4 regions of the Pseudomonas sp. GW821-FHT09C08 genome follow, and region 1 is predicted to be linked to each of the others. Evidence: riboswitches for the same ligand, from Rfam matches in the RefSeq annotation. Region 1 holds a riboswitch; each other region holds the start of a gene.
The links. A riboswitch is a leader RNA that binds a small molecule or an ion and turns the genes downstream of it on or off. The one in region 1 is predicted to bind cobalamin.

Region 1 (4,205 bases):
TGATTGATGAGGTTGAGCATTAAGGCCGATAAAGGTGTGCATGCCCAGCCCGATACAGCGACGACTCGCTGAAACTGTCACTCGCCAGCACCCGACCCACGACAATCAACGCGGTACGCCTGAAGCCCTTGGCGGCGACCTTTTCGGCAATGTCACTCAGCGTTCCCAACGCCCAATCCTGATCCGGCCAGGTCGCCCGGTGCACCACGGCAATCGGGCAATCGGCGCCATAGTGCGGCAGCAGTTGCGCGACGATTTTCTCCAGGTGATTGACCCCCAGGTGGATCGCCATGGTCGTGCCGTGTTGCGCCAGGCTGTCAAACGCTTCGCCGGCGGGCATGCTGGTTTTGTCGGCGTAGCGGGTCAGGATGACGCTCTGCGCAATGTCCGGCAGGGTCAATTCGGTCTCCAGCAGCGCTGCACACGCCGCCACCGCGGTCACGCCGGGGATGATCTGAAACGGAATGCCCAGCTCGCGCAAATAGCGGATCTGCTCGCCGATCGCGCCATACAGGCTTGGGTCACCGGAGTGCACCCGCGCCACATCCAGGCCATTGGCGTGGGCGGCCTTGATCAGGTCGATGATCTGTTCCAGGTGCAGTTCGGCGCTGTTGACCACCTGCTGCGCCTGATGGCCTTCCAATACCGCCGCCGGCACCAGCGAGCCGGCATAGATAATCACCGGGCAACTGCGGATCAGCCGCTGGCCTTTGACGGTGATCAATTCCGGATCGCCAGGGCCTGCGCCGATAAAGTAGACGGTCATGGTATTTCCTGTTTAAAAGCGGGCGTGTATGAACATTGTTCATGTTCAGGGCAGGCAATTATCGGGGTTTTAGCCTGCGCAGGCCAATGCAAAAGTCGCCTGGGCGTTTTTTCGGCGGGTGATCAGCAGGCGGGCAGGGCCGCTGGCGAGATGTTCGGCGAGGGCCAGGGCGGCGCTTTCGGCGACGCCATGACAGCCCGTGTGGGCGAACGCGACGGCTGATTTGTGGCTCAGCCGGTTTTCATACGCCGCCAGTTGGTCGGCGCTGAAGCACTGCAGCGGCAGCTTAAGCAGGCGGGACAGGGCGACCAGGCCCGGTTCATCCTGCCTGCGGTCGATGCTTGCCAGCGCAGTGATGCGCTGACGCTCGATCCCCCCTTCGGCGAGGGCGCTGTCCAGCAGGTCCAGCAGGGTGTGAACATCACAGCCGCGCTGGCAGCCCAGGCCGACCACCAGGGTCATGCCGAGTATTGATCGTCGCGGTTGCGGCGGAACAGCCAGGCGCTGATCAGGCCCAGGGCCAGCCAGAACGCCACGTTGGTCAGCTGCGAAGCGATCTTGAACTGCGCTTCCAGGGCTTCCGGGGCCAGCATCGAATGCACTTCCGGCTGCGGTGCGCCGATCACGTGTGGCACCGCCAGGATCGCCACGCCGAGGATTTTCAGCAGCCAGTTGCGACCGAACACGATCAGCGCAATGCCGGCCGCCGTCGAGGCCGCGGTGCCGATCCACCAGATCTGCCGTTGTGCGAGATCGGCAGCGGCGGTGCCTGGCAGCTCAGGCGGCAGGCCCAGGGTCGGTGCCAGTACGAAGGTCGCATAACCGGCCAGGCCCCACAGCAGGCCTTGAGCGGTGCGAGTAGGCGCGCGCAAGGTGTAGAGGCCGGCGAGCATCAGGGCAAAACCCACGGCAACAACCAGGTTGCCGCCGGTGGTGGAGAGCACGCGTTGCCAGCCGTCTTCCGGCTCCCAGGCCTCGGCGTCGTGGCTGTGGGCAGCTGCGCCGTCGGCATGTTGATGTGCCACTTCAGTAGTGGCCGGGGCGTTTTCGAACGTTTCCGCCTGCAAAATCAACGGAGCTACCCAGAAACTTTGCAGCAGGGTCAGCAGCAGGGCGGCCAGGAGGCCGGTGAAACCTGCGGTTTGCGCAATACGCTTGATCATGTCGGCAGGTCTCAGTGGCACGGGAACGCGGCGCTGTGGCGAGTATCGTGGGCAGCGTTGTGCACTGCTTCGATGTGCGAGAAACCGGCGAAATACACCAGGCACGCGCCGAGAATCGACGCGCCGATGGCGGCGGTCAGGCGTTGGCTCAGGGTGGCGGAGCTGCTGGCGGTGTGCGAGGTGCTGCTGATGATCGACATGGCGCGTCCCTTCTGGGTGTCAGGGTGAAACGAGCGCATGAAAACCCCGCGAGCCAGGCACGCAGGGTTCTGAACAGCGCCCGCCCACCGCGGGTTTGTTATCTGATTTTTTCGGGCCGGTCTCCGGGCTTGCGAGGGGGCTCCTGAGGGGGAGTCCTGAAAGCGTCGCCTTCCCATGCCCTTGGCACAGTGGATCTGACGCTTCGCTCGCTTACCGTTGCGGGGGCAGCACCGGACTCGTCATGTGATGACTCACCGGTTTCCCGTTTCACCCTGTGAGGGGCACCCGAAACAAGGTGTGTAGGAGAGCATGGGGGTGGGAGGGGAGTCAAATCGGTTGTGGGGGCATATCCGTTATTTGGGTAACGGCCGCCTATGGTTCCGCCCTTACGGCGGGTCACTTTTGAACAGCGCAAAAGTAACCAAAACGCTCTTGCCCCAACACTCGGCACCTCGCCTAGGCTCGGTGTGCCCTCACTCAGGCTTGAATCCGTGGGCCGCCGCAATGGGCCATCCCTGGCCCAGTGCGGCTAACCCGGCGTCCTGCCGGGTTGCCCACGGATTCAAACCTGCGTTCGGCCAGCGTGTTTAATGGGGCGCCTAGGATCAAGATCAAGGTCAAAAGCGGCTCGCTTCGCATCGTGGATGCGCTTTTTGATCTCTGTAGGAGCCGGCTTGAACGCAAAAAATGCGTGTGCGCCGCGTACATTCTGATGTTTCCGCGTCATCGTTAACGACCATCGCAGGCAAGCCAGCTCCCACAGGTTGACCGAGTTCGAGATAAGAATCCGGTCGGCTTTAAGGCCGCCGCGCTTTTGCTTTTGCTTTTGATCTTGATCTAGGCGCCCCATCAAACACGCTGGCCGGAATTCGATATTGATTTGGGGGGTAAACCGGCAGGGATGCCGGTTTAGCCGCCCCGCGCCATGGATGGCGCGTGGCGGCGGCCCCCCAAATCAATGTCGGATTACGGGCACACCGAGCCTAGGCGAGGTGCCGAGTGTTGGGGCAAGAGCCCTTTTGGTTACTTTTGGGGCTCTTTTCCAAAAGTGACCCGCTGTAAGAGCGGAACCATAGGCGGCCGTTACCCCAATACCGGATATGTACACCACAGCAACTCAACCCATCCCATCATTGACCATCCCCCCACCACTGCGTAGCCTTGCACCCTCGAGGTTCTTCAGCCCAGGCCGAAGCTAAGAAGGGAACGCGGTCCAATCCGCGGCTGCCCCCGCAACTGTAAAGGGTTTATCCGACTGCCACGCCACTGCCACCAGGCGGGAAGGCGCAGCCGGCGCCGGTCGCACGACCCGCAAGCCCCAAGCCAGGAGACCTGCCTCGCAACCGATTTTCCACTTCAACCGGGCGGGGTGATCCGGTGACGAAATCTGCCGCTGCGCGCCGCCGCAGGGCCTATCGTCCCGTATGCCCGCCCCAAAGGGCATCCGATGAAAACACTGGCCAAACTCCCCGTCACCATCGTTACCGGCTTTCTCGGTTCGGGCAAAACCACGCTGCTGCGCCATATGCTCGACAACGCCCAGGGCCGTCGCATTGCCGTGATCGTCAACGAATTCGGCGAGCTGGGCATCGACGGTGAAATCCTCAAGCAGTGCTCCATCGGGTGCACCGAGGAAGAAGCCAATGGCCGCGTGTATGAGTTGGCCAACGGCTGCCTGTGCTGCACCGTGCAGGAAGAGTTCTTCCCGGTGATGCGCGAACTGGTCGCCCGTCGCGGTGACCTCGACCATATCCTCATCGAAACCTCGGGCCTGGCCCTGCCAAAGCCGCTGGTGCAAGCCTTCCAGTGGCCGGAAATCCGCAGTGCCTGCACCGTCGACGCGGTGATTACCGTGGTCGACAGCCCGGCCGTGGCCGCCGGCACCTTCGCCGCCTTCCCGGATCAAGTCGACGCGCAGCGTAAACTCGACCCGAACCTGGATCACGAATCGCCATTGCACGAGCTGTTCGCCGACCAACTGGCCAGCGCCGACCTGGTGATCCTCAACAAATCCGACCTGATCAGCGCGGAAGACCTGGCCCGTGTGCGCCTGGAAGTCGCCGAAGAACTGCCGC
Region 2 (4,205 bases), on a different contig from region 1:
CCAAACAGTATTCACACCGCTTGCCTGCCGACTACGACATGGTCGTGATCCGCCGCCGCGCCGCGCAATTGGGGCCGTTGTGGGATCACGCCGAGGGGTTGCTGTTCAAGGCGTTTATCGCCCGGGAGCACGCAGGCAAAGTGTATGCCTCGGTGTATCTATGGTCCGACCCACTGCAGGCCGCCGATTTTCTGCTCGGAGAGCGCTTTCAGAAGGTGCTCGACAGCTTCGGCCGTCCGTATATCGAGAGCTGGTTGCCGCTGGATGTGCAACGTGGGCCGGCGCAGACCGCGCTGAGCCTGTACCGCGAGGACTGGGCGTTGGAACCGGGGGCGGACAGGGCGGCGATCCTGGCCGAGGAGAAAAGTCGCAACCAGCAGTTGGCGGATAGCGGCGACACCTTTGCGGTGTTCCTCGCGCTGGATGTGCAGGCCTGGCGACTGGTACGGATCACCTTGTCGGCCAAGGCGCTGGAGGTGGACCATCCCGGGACGGGCTACCAGGTGTTTTACCTGGCCCATCCCGGGATTTGACTCAGGAGTTGAATCGGGCTTTTGGCTGGCTGAGCTTGCGCTCGGCCACCGCTCCGAACACCAGGCCCAGGGTGGTCCACAGCACCAGCTGGATGCCCAACGAGGCCACGCGGAATTTCCACAGCAGCACGGCCGAGAATTGCTCCGGCACTTCGTTGATCACCGGGAACAGGCTGCCGGCCACTGCGACGATCACGATGTACAGCGCCACGCCGAGGATCGCGCCGCTCCACACGCCACGGCGGGCAATCAGCTTGCGCGCGGCGTTGATCGCGATCACGGCCGCCGCCACCGACACCAGCAGCATCAGGAAGAACAGCTTGGTGCGCTGTGCAATGGTCTGCGGGTCCCCCACCGAAGGCGGGTTGGCCGGGTATTTGAGCCCGGGCACCAGGATCAGCGTCACAAAGGCCGCCAATGCCAGCAGCGCCGCCAGGCCGCGCGGGCCGACCTTGCCGATGCGGCCCAGGGCGTAGGCGAACACCAGGGCGAAGAGGCCACCCAGGGACACGCTGTAGACCACCACGCCGGTAAACAGGCCGAAGGTACTTTGCACCTCGCGGCTCACCAGTTCTTCTTCCGGCGCATCGCCGTGCATTTGTGCCATCTGGTCTTCAAAGGCGATGGCCTTGTCGATCTGCGGCTCGCCGAAGGCCTTGGCGAAACCGAAGGCCAACACGCCGGCGAGCAGGCCCACCAGCATCCCGCGTACGAGTAATTGCCCTGTCATGGTGTGTCTCCCTTATGAATTAATGGCAGGGGAAACCCAGCAGGTGGCGACCGTCGTGCACAAACTCGTGCACGTACATGCCCTTGAACACCGCAGTGGCGCCTTGCTCGGCACCGACGAAGTAAATCGCCAGCATCAGCAGCAGGCCGCCGAAGATCGCCCAGGGCAGGATTTCGCCCAGCGGGATCGTCGGCACATAGACATCAGGATGGGTTGCAGCAGTGTTAGCCATGAGAACCTCCAGGGATGACGCGTCCCGAAATGGATAGCGAAGGGGCTGAAACAGGGTCTGGCTTACGGCTATTGGGCCGAATACAGTGGCGCGACCGCGCCGGAATCGAACCGGCTTCCTCTTTCATGTTCGTTGTAACATGTTGAAACAACTTTGCCAGTCTACGCTGACTGCGCGCTGAAACAGAGTGAAATTGTGATGCAGGCCACCCGTCTGACCCTTATCTGCCATGCCATCACGCCGCTGCAAAAGCAGGGGCGCTTTCCCGATGACGAATCGGTGGCGATGGACTGGCAAGCTGCCGCGTCATCGCTGGCCGGGCGCTACCCGAAAAACCTGCGCCTGCTCTGCGCCCCCGAGGCTCGCGCCCGGCAGACGGCGGGTTTGTTCGGCAGTGCGCCGGTGATTGAAGAAGCCCTGCGCGATGGCAACTTCGGCGATTGGAAGGGCCAGGCCATCAGCCAGTTGGATCATGGCCAGTTGCAGGACTGGATGACCAACAGTGCCAGTGCGCCCCACGGTGGCGAGTCGGTCGAGCAGATTTGCGCACGCGTGGCGCAGTGGATGAAAACCCTCGAAACACAGCCTGGGCACGTAGTGGCTATCACCCATCCCTTTGTCATCCGCGCCGCGATGCTGTACGTGTTGCAGTTGCCCGTCGCGATGTTCTACCGGATCGACGTCGAGCCACTCTGCGCCACCGAACTGCGCTTCAACACTGTCTGGCGCCTGCGCCTGGAAACTCACGCCTGGCCGCATGAACATGGCAAAATCCACGCCCCGCACTGAGAGCAACCCATGAAACGCATCCTGATCATCGGCATTGGCGCCGGCAACCCTGACTACATCACGATGCAGGCCGTGAAAGCGCTGAACCGCACCGACGTGTTTTTCCTGATGGACAAGGGCCAGAGCAAGGACAAGCTGATCGACCTGCGTCGCGAGATCTGCGAGACCTACATCACCGAGCCCGGCTACCGCTTCGTCGAGGCCGACTGCCCCGAGCGTGTGCGCGGGGATATCGACTACACCACGGCCGTACAGGACCTCAACCGCGACAAGCAGGCGACGTTCGAACGCATGATCAATGAGGAAATGGCTGACGGTGAAGTCGGCGCTTTCCTGGCCTGGGGAGACCCGGCGCTGTACGACAGCACCATTCGTATCCTGCAGGCGATCCTCGCCAGTGGCCGCTGCCACTTTGAGTTTGAAGTCATCCCCGGCATCACCAGCGTGCAAGCCCTGGCGGCCCAGCACAAGGTGGCGCTGAACCGCATCGGCAAGTCCGTCGAAATCACCACCGGGCGCCGTTTGGCCGCAGGGCAGGCGAGTGATGCCGATACCCTGGTGGTAATGCTCGATGCCGAAGATTCCTACCGCAGCGTGGCGGATCAAGGCCTGGATATTTATTGGGGCGCCTACCTGGGCACGCCGGATGAAATCCTGATCAGCGGCAAGGTCAGCGAAGTGGCTGGAGAAATTGAACGGGTGCGCAAGGCGGCGCGCCTGGAGAATGGCTGGATCATGGACACTTATTTGTTGCGCAAACCCTGAGGTAACGTCCCATGCTCAAACTGTTTGCCCTGGCGCTGGCCCTGGTGGCCGGTGCCGCCCAGGCCGATACCAGCCTGCATACCGATTTGCCGCTTTCATACCTGGAACAGACCCAGGGCGATGCGCGCAACCAGCCACTGGTGATTTTCCTGCACGGGTTCGGCAGCAACGAGGAGGACCTGTTCGGCATCAAGGACGCGCTGCCCTCCACTTGGACCTACCTGTCGGCCCGTGCGCCGATGCCGGTCGACCCGCATGGTTTTCGCTGGTTTACCAAGACCCCGGGCGACGGCGAGTACAACGGCGAAACTGCTGATTTGCAGCGCAGCGCCAAACTGCTCGAAGACTTCGTGACCCAGGCCACCGCCAAATACCACACCCAGAGTGACCGGGTGTTCCTGGTCGGTTTCAGCCAGGGTGCGATCATGTCCTACGAGGTGGGCTTGCGTAAGCCTGCGTTGGTGCGTGGGATTGCAGCGTTGAGTGGCAGCGTGTTGCCGGTGCTCAAGGCCGAGCTGAAGCCGGATGAACGCCTGAAACAGCTGGCGATCTTTATCGGCCACGGCACCCTGGACCAGGCGCTGCCGTATACGTCGGCGACGCGCGCGAATGAGGTGCTGACGGGGTTGGGGCTGACGCCGGAGTTTCATGGCTATCCGGGCATGCCGCATACCATCAGCGAGGCGGAGGTGCAGGACCTGAAGGTTTGGCTGGAAAAAAGCCTGAACTGACGTTGGCTAAGTGTGGGAGCTGGCTGGCCAGCTCGCACATTTGTTGGTGATGTCAGGAAGATCGGCTCACTTGCCGCCGGTGATCTGCTTCACCAACTCCGCATGCCCCTTCACATCATCGGCCCGCGAGATGGCCTGGATCACCAGCAAATGGTTGCCCGAACCGCCGAGGAAAGTGGAGTTCAAGGTCTTGCCGCCGCCCTGGGTGGCGGTGCTGTCCACCTGGCGCAACCCCAGGCCCTTGAACGTGAGTTTCTTCTCGCTGAGTTTCTTGAAGTCGGGCAGTGCAGCGGTCTGGTCCTTGACGAAGCCGGCCACGGCGCCGTCGAGGAACTGCGTGTCGTTGTCCTGGATGGTAACTCCGTCGTTACGCACGGTTTCGGCGACGATCACCACGCTTTTCGTGGTCTGGTTGGCGTACATCG
Region 3 (4,205 bases), on a different contig from region 1:
CTGACCGCGAGCATCTTTACCACTGACGCAGCCAAGGCGCGGGAGATCGCCAACCAGCTGGAAACCGGCGGGATCTTCGTCAACGCGTTCAGCGTGTCCGACCCTCGGGTGGCATTTGGTGGGGTGAAAAAGAGCGGCTTCGGGCGCGAGTTGTCGCACTTCGGCGTGCGGGAGTTCTGCAACGCGCAGACAGTTTGGCTGGATCGCAAGTAAGCCGGATCAGCACGACTGCCAGCTTTCGTGGCGAGCCGCCTGGTCGTGGTGAGCAGGCTTGTCGTGGTGAGCAGGCTTGCCCTGCGTTGGGGTGCGAAGCGCCCCCATGAATCCCACCGCATCGTTTCAGGAAATCCGTGGTGTGAGGTTTTAGGGCTGCTTCGCAGCCCAACGCAGGGCAAGCCTGCTCACCACAATTAGCCTGCTGGGCCTACGCATTGGTGCCTGAGTAGTGAATCTGCATACCTTTCAAATCCAACCCATCACAGGCGTTGCCGATCACGGCCATGTCAACGGGTTGTTGTGGTGAGCAGGCTTGCCCTGCGTTGGGGTGCGAAGCGCCCCCATGAATCCCACCGCATCGTTTCAGGCAAACCGCGGTGTGAGGTTTTAGGGCTGCTTCGCAGCCCAACGCAGGGCAAGCCTGCTCACCACAATAACCTGCTCAACCTGCTCAACCTGCTCAACCTGCTTGGCCTGCTTGGCTGCTTAGACTGTTTGGCCTGCTTAGACTGTCTGGCCTGCTTAGCCTGCTGAGCAAGATACGTCCGCATACCCGTACAAGACCGTTTGCGAGCACTGGCCCACTCACTGCCAAAAGGCTGCCTCTACTGCCAGACCCTCACTGCGCATTAATGTAATAAAACTGCGCCTGGGTCTTTTCAACCGCGGTTCGCACTTTATCCTTCTGCGCATCGGTGCCCGAGTAGTAAATCTGCATACCTTTCAGATCCAGCCCTTCACAGGCGTTGCCGATCACGGCCACGTCAACGACAGTGCTGGCGCCGATTATCAGAAAGCCGGTGTCGCCCAGGCTTTTGGCCTTCAACAATTCTTCTTTCAGATACATCGCATTGGCGCCACCGGCCATGGCAAGGGCCAGGTTGTCGGCGATCAAACCATGGCTGGGGATTTTCACACTGTGCAAGCGCACCCTGTTTTCCCCGGAAGGCAGCGACATGACATGCGCGGTGGCGGCTTCGTCAAAAATCTGCTTTTCGCTTTTACCCGGGGTGGCGCAACCGGCGAGCATGGCGATGAGGGCGAGGGCGACGAATGATTTCACTGTGTATTCCTTGTGTGAAGGCTGTCCATGGCCGCGCATCATAGGAGACCCATCCCACAAGAGCTACCGCAGTCTTCTCACCGCGCGCCGTCAGAACTCCCGCTCAACCGCGTGATCGACTACCATACCGCGCCGGTTCCCAAATGGGACTAATAGGGAATCCGAAGCGCGGTATGCCGCGCCAATCGGAACTGCCCCCGCAACTGTAGGTGCCGAGCCTGCTCCTTGATGCCACTGGACCTCGTCCGGGAAGGCCGGAGCGTGGCGACGACGCATCAGTCAGGAGACCTGCCGGCCCAAGCACCAACACTAACCGGCGGGGTGTCCGGGAAGGACATCCTTGCCTGCCTGGCCCGCAGCGTTCGAGGGCGTAATTCCAGACCGTACCTCCCCAGTTCCACGTACGGTTTCAAGGAGATCGCCCCATGCTGCCACGCGTTACCGCCCTGATCACTGGCCTGGGCTTCTGTGCCCTGGCCCACGCCGCGCCCACCGAGTACCCGCTGACTGTGCAGAACTGCGGCAGCACGCTCACCTTCCAGCAGGCACCCGCGCGCAGCGTGACCATCGGCCAGGCCGCCACCGAAATGCTCTACGCCCTCGGCGTGGGCGATAAAGTGGTCGGCACCTCGCTGTGGTTCAACAGCGTCCTGGCGCAGTACAAGGCACAGAACGACACAATCGAACGCCTGGCTGACAACGAGCCCAGTTTCGAGGCGGTGATCGCCAAGCGCCCGCAGCTGGTGGCTGCCGAGCTGGAATGGGTGGTCGGCCCGCAGGGCGTGGTCGGGACCCGCGAGCAATTCCACGAATTGAAGATCCCCACCTACCTGCTGCCCTCCGACTGCGAAGGCAAGGACAACCTGGTCGGCGCCGACGGCACGCGGCTGGAGCCGTTTCGCATCGAGACAATCTATAAAAGCATCAGCCAACTGGCGCAGATTTTCGACGTACAGGATCGCGGCCAACAGCTGAACGACGAGCTCAAGGCGCGCTTGGCCAAATCCGTCGCGACCGTGCAGGGCAAAGGCCTCAAGCAGGCCAGCGCGCTGGTGTGGTTCTCCAGCTCGGAGATGGCCAGCGACCCCTACGTGGCCGGCCACAAGGGCATTCCCGAGTTCATGCTGCAAACCCTGGGGCTGCACAACGTGGTGCAGTCCGATGAAGAATGGCCGGCCGTTGGCTGGGAAACCATTGCCAAGGCCAACCCGACCTTTTTGGTGATCGCGCGCATGGACCGCCGCCGCTACCCCGCCGATGACCATGAAAAGAAACTTGCCTTCCTGCGCAGTGACCCGGTCACCCGCAACATGGACGCGGTGAAAAACAACCGCATCATCATCCTCGACGCCCTGGCGCTGCAGGCCAGCATCCGTATGTTCGATGGCCTGGAACAACTGGCGACAGCCATCGATGGCTACGACTTGCCCAAATGATACGCACCCTACTCGCCCTGTCGCTGCTGATGATCGCCGTGCTCGCCGGCGTGGCCATCGGCGAAACCGCCATCGCACCTAAGGTGGTGCTGCAGGTGCTGGCCAACAAGCTCTGGGCCGCCGGCTACGTGCTGGACCCGATCGATGAGGGCGTGGTGTGGAACTACCGCCTCACGCGCGCGCTGGTCGCTGCCGCATGCGGCGCCGGGCTGGCCACCTGTGGGGTAATTCTGCAATCGCTGTTGCGCAACCCGCTGGCCGATCCGTACCTGCTGGGCATCAGCGCCGGCGCCTCGACGGGCGCGGTGCTGGTGGCGTTGATCGGGGTGGGCGGCGGTTTGATCTCGCTGTCGGCCGGAGCCTTTGTCGGTGCGATGGCCGCATTTGCGCTGGTGATCCTGCTCGCGCGAGCCAGTGGTTCGGCCAGCGGCACCGGGCAGATCATCCTCGCGGGCATCGCCGGTTCGCAGCTGTTCAATGCGCTGACGGCGTTCCTGATCACCAAGTCGGCCAGCTCCGAACAGGCGCGCGGCATCATGTTCTGGCTGCTCGGCAATCTCAGCGGGGTGCGCTGGCCGTCGGTATGGCTGGCGGTGCCGGTGGCAGTTGCAGGGCTTGCTGTGTGCCTGTGGCACCGGCGCGCGCTGGATGCGTTTACCTTCGGCAGCGACTCGGCGGCCTCCCTGGGCATCCCGGTGCGCCGCGTGCAATTTGTGCTGGTGGCCTGCGCCGCACTGGTCACGGCGGTAATGGTGTCGATTGTCGGCTCCATCGGATTTGTCGGCCTGGTGATTCCCCACGCCGTGCGCCTGCTGCTCGGCACCGGGCACTCGCGCCTGCTGCCCGCCAGCGCCTTGGGCGGCGCATTGTTCTTGATTGCAGCCGATGTGTTGTCGCGCACCTTGATCAAGGGCCAGGTCATTCCGGTCGGCGTGGTCACGGCGTTGGTGGGTGCGCCGGTGTTTGCGCTGATCCTGATCGGCCGGAGGAATGCGCGATGACCGTACTGAGCTGCATCGGCCTGGGCTTCAAAGTGCGTGAAGCCACGTTGCTGCGCGACATTCACCTGCAGGTTCAGCGGGGTGAAACCCTGGGCATCGTCGGCCCGAACGGCTCCGGCAAATCCACCCTGCTGAAACTGCTGGCCGGCCTGCGCACCCCGGCCACGGGGGAGGTGCGACTGGGTGAAGTGCGCCTGGGCGACCTGTCCCGTCGTGCCATTGCGCAGCAACTCGCGGTGGTCGAACAACAGGCCGACACCGACGACGCCATCCGCGTGTTCGACGCCGTGGCCCTGGGCCGCACGCCCTGGCTGTCGGCACTCAGCCCCTGGTCCCGCGAGGACGACGCTATCGTGCACCAGGCGCTGCAGGATGTAGACGCCACCCACCTGGGCCAACGTGCGTGGCGCAGCCTCTCGGGCGGTGAACGCCAGCGGGTGCACATCGCCCGTGCGTTGGCGCAACGGCCGCAGATCCTGTTGTTGGATG
Region 4 (4,205 bases), on a different contig from region 1:
GTGGCTTGATCGGCTTTGTGTTTCGCGATGCGGCCGGTATTTCCCTGCCGCGTACCACCCGTGAGCTGATCGTGATGCGCGCGCAGGATGTCAGCGAGCAGAACCTGCAAACCGGCGACCTGTTGTTCTTCGCCACCGGTGGCGGTTCCCAGGTCAGCCACGCCGGGATCTATGTGGGAGAGGGCCGCTTCGTGCACGCGCCACAGACCGGCGGTACGGTAAAGCTGGATACCTTGTCCAAGGCGTATTGGCAGAATGCCTACCTGAGTGCCAAGCGCGTATTGCCAGGCAATCTGGCGCGTAACCCCTGACGGACCGTATCACTGTAGGAGCCGGCAAGCCGGCTCCTACCCATCATTTAGCGGCCGACACCCGCCACACCTTGTTCCCCACATCATCTGCCACCAGCAAACCCCCCTGCTGATCAATCACCACGCCCACCGGCCGGCCCATGGCTTTCTCATCCTTGTCGAGGAAACCGGTCAGCACGTCCACGGGCTGCCCCTTGGGCTGGCCAGCCTCGAACGGGACGAAGATCACCTTGTAGCCACTGTGCGGCTTGCGGTTCCACGACCCATGCTGGCCGATGAACGCGCCGTTGCTGAACTGGGCGGGCAGTTTGCTGCCCTCGGCAAACGTCAATCCCAGGGAGGCGGTGTGCGGGCCCACTGCATAATCCGGCGCGATCGCCTTGGCGACCAAGTCCAGGTTCTGCGGGCTGACGCGCACGTCCACATGCTGCCCGTAGTAGCTGAAGGGCCAGCCATAGAATGCGCCGTCCTTGACTGAGGTGATGTAGTCCGGCACCAGGTCGCTGCCGATTTCATCGCGTTCGTTCACTGCCGTCCACAGCTTGCCGCTTTGTGGTTCCCAGGCCATGCCGTTGGGGTTGCGCAGGCCGGAGGCGAAGATGCGGTGCTCGCCGCTGGCACGATCGACTTCCCAGATGGCCGCCCGGCCTTGTTCCGCTTCCAGGCCGTTTTCACCGACATTGCTGTTGGAACCGACGCTCACATACAGTTTGCTGCCGTCCTTGCTCGCCACCACGTTCTTGGTCCAGTGGTGATTGATGCTGCCGCCCGGCAGGTCGACGACTTTGGTGCCGGCCTCCTTGATCGCGGTTTCACCCGGTTGATAGGGGAAGCGCAACAGCTTGTCCGAGTCGGCCACGTACAGATCATTACCGACCAGAGTCATGCCAAACGGCGAATTGAGGTTTTCCAGGAACACCGTGCGCGTTTCGGCGACGCCATCGTGGTCGGCGTCACGCAGCAAGGTGATGCGGTTCGGGCTCGGCACAGCGGCGCCGGCACGGCCCATGACTTTCTCCATGACCCAGCCGCGAATACCCTTGGCGTCATCCGGCTTGGGTGGCGCGTTGGTTTCCGCCACCAGCACGTCGCCATTGGGCAATACATACAGCCAGCGCGGATGGTCCAGGCCTTCGGCGAACGCCGCCACCTGGGTGCCGGCAGCGGCGGTGGGCTTGGCGCCGTCCGGCCAGCCAATCGCCGGGGCGATATTCACGGTCGGGATCAGGGTCTTGTTTGGCTCCGGCAACTTGGGCGACGGCCCGGTGCCATCGGAGACCTGCAAGGTAGAGCTTTCCCCGCAGGCAGCGAGGGTGCCGGCGAGCATGATAAGCAGGGCGAGTCTGGTTTTGTGCATGGTGTTCTCCTTAATACCTGTAAGGGTAGAGGAGGCCGGCCGTAGGATGGTTCAAGTGCAAGGCCAGCTTTAATTGACGCTCCACCCCCAACCCACTAACCTTCGCGGCTTGTTCCAGGTGCTCTGTGACCCATGGGTCGACGGAGTGAAACAGGGAAGCCGGTGAGTGAGCGCACTTGTACACAGTGCTGCCGCGATTCCGGCGCTGCCCCCGCAACGGTAAATGAGTCAAGACGGTGCTTTTTGCCACTGTATCGCGTGCGATATGGGAAGGCGCGCTGTCGGCCTGTCCGAGTGCTCTCTTTATAAAGAGCCAGGGCGCCACTCATGAGTCCGGAGACCGGCCTGGTTCATCCAACAGCATCACGGTGGGCGATGCTTGGCTGTCTGTTTATCCTTTTTCCTGCCCGCCGTTTTTGTCCAGCCCCAACGGAGAGCTGCCATGACCGATTCCCCCGACCGCGACGAACGCCACCTGGCGCGCATGCTGCGCAAAAAAGCCGTGATCGATGAGCGCATCGCCAACTCCCCCAACGAATGCGGCCTGCTGCTGGTGCTCACCGGCAACGGCAAAGGCAAGAGCAGTTCGGCATTCGGCATGCTCGCCCGCGCCATGGGCCACGGCATGCAGTGCGGGGTGGTGCAGTTCATCAAGGGGCGCAACAGCACCGGTGAAGAGTTGTTCTTCCGCCGCTTTCCCGAGCAGGTGCGTTTTCATGTGATGGGCGAAGGCTTTACCTGGGAAACCCAGGACCGCCAGCGCGATATCGCCGCCGCCGAAGCCGCGTGGGCGGTGTCGCGCGAGTTGCTGCAAGACCCGTCCATCGGCCTGGTGGTGCTGGACGAGCTGAACATCGCCCTCAAGCACGGCTATCTCGACCTCGACCAGGTACTCAGCGACCTGCAGGCGCGCCCGCCAATGCAGCACGTGGTGGTGACTGGCCGTGGCGCTAAGCCCGAGTTGATCGAAATGGGCGACACCGTCACCGAGATGGGCATGCTCAAGCACGCGTTCCAGGCCGGTATCAAGGCACAGAAGGGCGTCGAACTTTGAATCAGCCCCGTCATTGCCCGGCTGTCTTGATCGCCGCACCGGCGTCCGGCCAGGGCAAAACCACCGTCACCGCCGCGCTCGCCCGTTTGCACCGCAATCTGGGGCGCAAAGTCCGCGTGTTCAAATGCGGCCCGGACTTTCTTGATCCGATGATCCACGAGCGCGCCAGTGGTGCGCCGGTGTATCAATTGGACATGTGGATGGTGGGCGAGCAGGAAAGTCGCCGCCTGTTGTGGGAAGCCGCCGCTGAGGCCGACCTGATCCTCATCGAAGGGGTGATGGGGCTGTTCGACGGCACGCCGTCCAGCGCCGACCTGGCGCGGCATTTCGGCGTGCCGGTATTGGGTGTGATCGACGGCACTGCGATGGCGCAGACGTTTGGCGCCCTGGCCTTGGGCCTCGCGCGTTATCAGCCGGATTTGCCGTTCGCGGGCGTGCTGGCCAATCGCGTCGGCACCTTGCGCCATGCGCAACTCCTCGAAGGCAGTCTCACCGAAGGCCTGCGCTGGTATGGCGCGCTGTCCCGTGAAACCGGGATCGAACTGCCGAGCCGCCACCTGGGGCTGGTGCAAGCCAGCGAGCTGAATGACCTCGACCTGCGCCTGGATGCTGCTGCGCAGGCACTGGGCAGCAGTTGTGAAGTTGCCTTGCCGCCGCCGGTGACCTTCGCCGCCCCCGAAGTGATCGAGGCCGAGCCGTTGCTGGCCGGTGTGCGCATTGCGGTGGCCCGTGACGAAGCGTTTGCCTTCACCTACGGTGCCAGCCTCGACCTGTTGCGGGCGATGGGCGCCGAGCTGCGCTTTTTCTCGCCGATCCATGACCGCGAATTGCCTGACGCCGACAGTCTGTATCTGCCCGGCGGCTATCCGGAACTGCACCACCAGGCGCTGTCGGAAAATACCTCGATGCTCGATGCCATCCGCGCCCATCACGCGGCCGGCAAACCCTTGCTCGCTGAATGTGGCGGCATGCTCTACCTGCTGGACTCGCTGACCGACGTCGACGGCACCCGCGCCGAACTGGTCGGCCTGCTGCAGGGCGATGCGGTGATGCAAAAGAAACTTGCGGCCCTGGCCCTGCAAAACGTCGAGCTGCCGGAAGGCGTGCTGCGTGGGCACACTTATCACCATTCCCTGACCAGCACCGAGTGGCAGCCGATTGCCCGTGGCGTCAGCCCCAATGGTGGGCGCGGCGCCGAGGCGGTGTTCCGACAAGGGCGTATGACCGCGTCCTACGTGCACTTCTATTTCCCGTCCAACCCGAGGGCGGTGGCGGCCTTGTTTGCGCCCGACCCTGAGGTGGCCAGCGCCGGCAAGCCGGCTCCCACCATTGACCGCGTTGAATCCCCATCCACTGTGGGAGCGGGCTTGCCCCCGATGCGGCCATGACCGACAACGCCTTCCCCCAGGCCGACCGCGACGCCGTCTACCGCGCCATCGCCGAGCGCCGCGACATGCGCCACTTCAGCGGCGGCAGCGTGGCC

Region 2: it holds a riboswitch for cobalamin, as region 1 does, so the genes downstream of both, AC07OJ_RS01440 (CbtB domain-containing protein) here and AC07OJ_RS22105 (CbtB domain-containing protein) in region 1, are expected to answer to the same signal.
Region 3: it holds a riboswitch for cobalamin, as region 1 does, so the genes downstream of both, AC07OJ_RS18010 (ABC transporter substrate-binding protein) here and AC07OJ_RS22105 (CbtB domain-containing protein) in region 1, are expected to answer to the same signal.
Region 4: it holds a riboswitch for cobalamin, as region 1 does, so the genes downstream of both, cobO (cob(I)yrinic acid a,c-diamide adenosyltransferase) here and AC07OJ_RS22105 (CbtB domain-containing protein) in region 1, are expected to answer to the same signal.

What each region holds. Positions count from the first base shown of each region.
Region 1 covers NZ_JBWKPG010000006.1:293,841-298,045, reverse strand. Annotated here, with positions in the region: gene cobM (precorrin-4 C(11)-methyltransferase) at 20-766, opposite strand; gene AC07OJ_RS22115 (cobalamin biosynthesis protein) at 836-1,228, opposite strand; gene AC07OJ_RS22110 (CbtA family protein) at 1,225-1,929, opposite strand; gene AC07OJ_RS22105 (CbtB domain-containing protein) at 1,941-2,129, opposite strand; cobalamin riboswitch at 2,227-2,434, opposite strand; cobalamin riboswitch at 3,286-3,484, shown strand; gene cobW (cobalamin biosynthesis protein CobW) at 3,578-4,205, shown strand, end outside.
Region 2 covers NZ_JBWKPG010000001.1:334,145-338,349, forward strand. Annotated here, with positions in the region: gene AC07OJ_RS01430 (DUF4865 family protein) at 1-533, shown strand, start outside; gene AC07OJ_RS01435 (CbtA family protein) at 535-1,263, opposite strand; gene AC07OJ_RS01440 (CbtB domain-containing protein) at 1,283-1,495, opposite strand; cobalamin riboswitch at 1,528-1,657, opposite strand; gene AC07OJ_RS01445 (histidine phosphatase family protein) at 1,694-2,284, shown strand; gene cobF (precorrin-6A synthase (deacetylating)) at 2,294-3,049, shown strand; gene AC07OJ_RS01455 (alpha/beta hydrolase) at 3,061-3,780, shown strand; gene AC07OJ_RS01460 (DcrB/PsbP domain-containing protein) at 3,847-4,205, opposite strand, start outside.
Region 3 covers NZ_JBWKPG010000004.1:746,522-750,726, reverse strand. Annotated here, with positions in the region: gene AC07OJ_RS18020 (aldehyde dehydrogenase family protein) at 1-213, shown strand, start outside; gene AC07OJ_RS18015 (hypothetical protein) at 836-1,279, opposite strand; cobalamin riboswitch at 1,396-1,589, shown strand; gene AC07OJ_RS18010 (ABC transporter substrate-binding protein) at 1,705-2,715, shown strand; gene AC07OJ_RS18005 (FecCD family ABC transporter permease) at 2,712-3,716, shown strand; gene AC07OJ_RS18000 (ABC transporter ATP-binding protein) at 3,713-4,205, shown strand, end outside.
Region 4 covers NZ_JBWKPG010000004.1:417,086-421,290, forward strand. Annotated here, with positions in the region: gene AC07OJ_RS16555 (C40 family peptidase) at 1-311, shown strand, start outside; gene AC07OJ_RS16560 (PQQ-dependent sugar dehydrogenase) at 355-1,668, opposite strand; cobalamin riboswitch at 1,768-2,031, shown strand; gene cobO (cob(I)yrinic acid a,c-diamide adenosyltransferase) at 2,111-2,722, shown strand; gene AC07OJ_RS16570 (cobyrinic acid a,c-diamide synthase CobB) at 2,719-4,110, shown strand; gene bluB (5,6-dimethylbenzimidazole synthase) at 4,107-4,205, shown strand, end outside.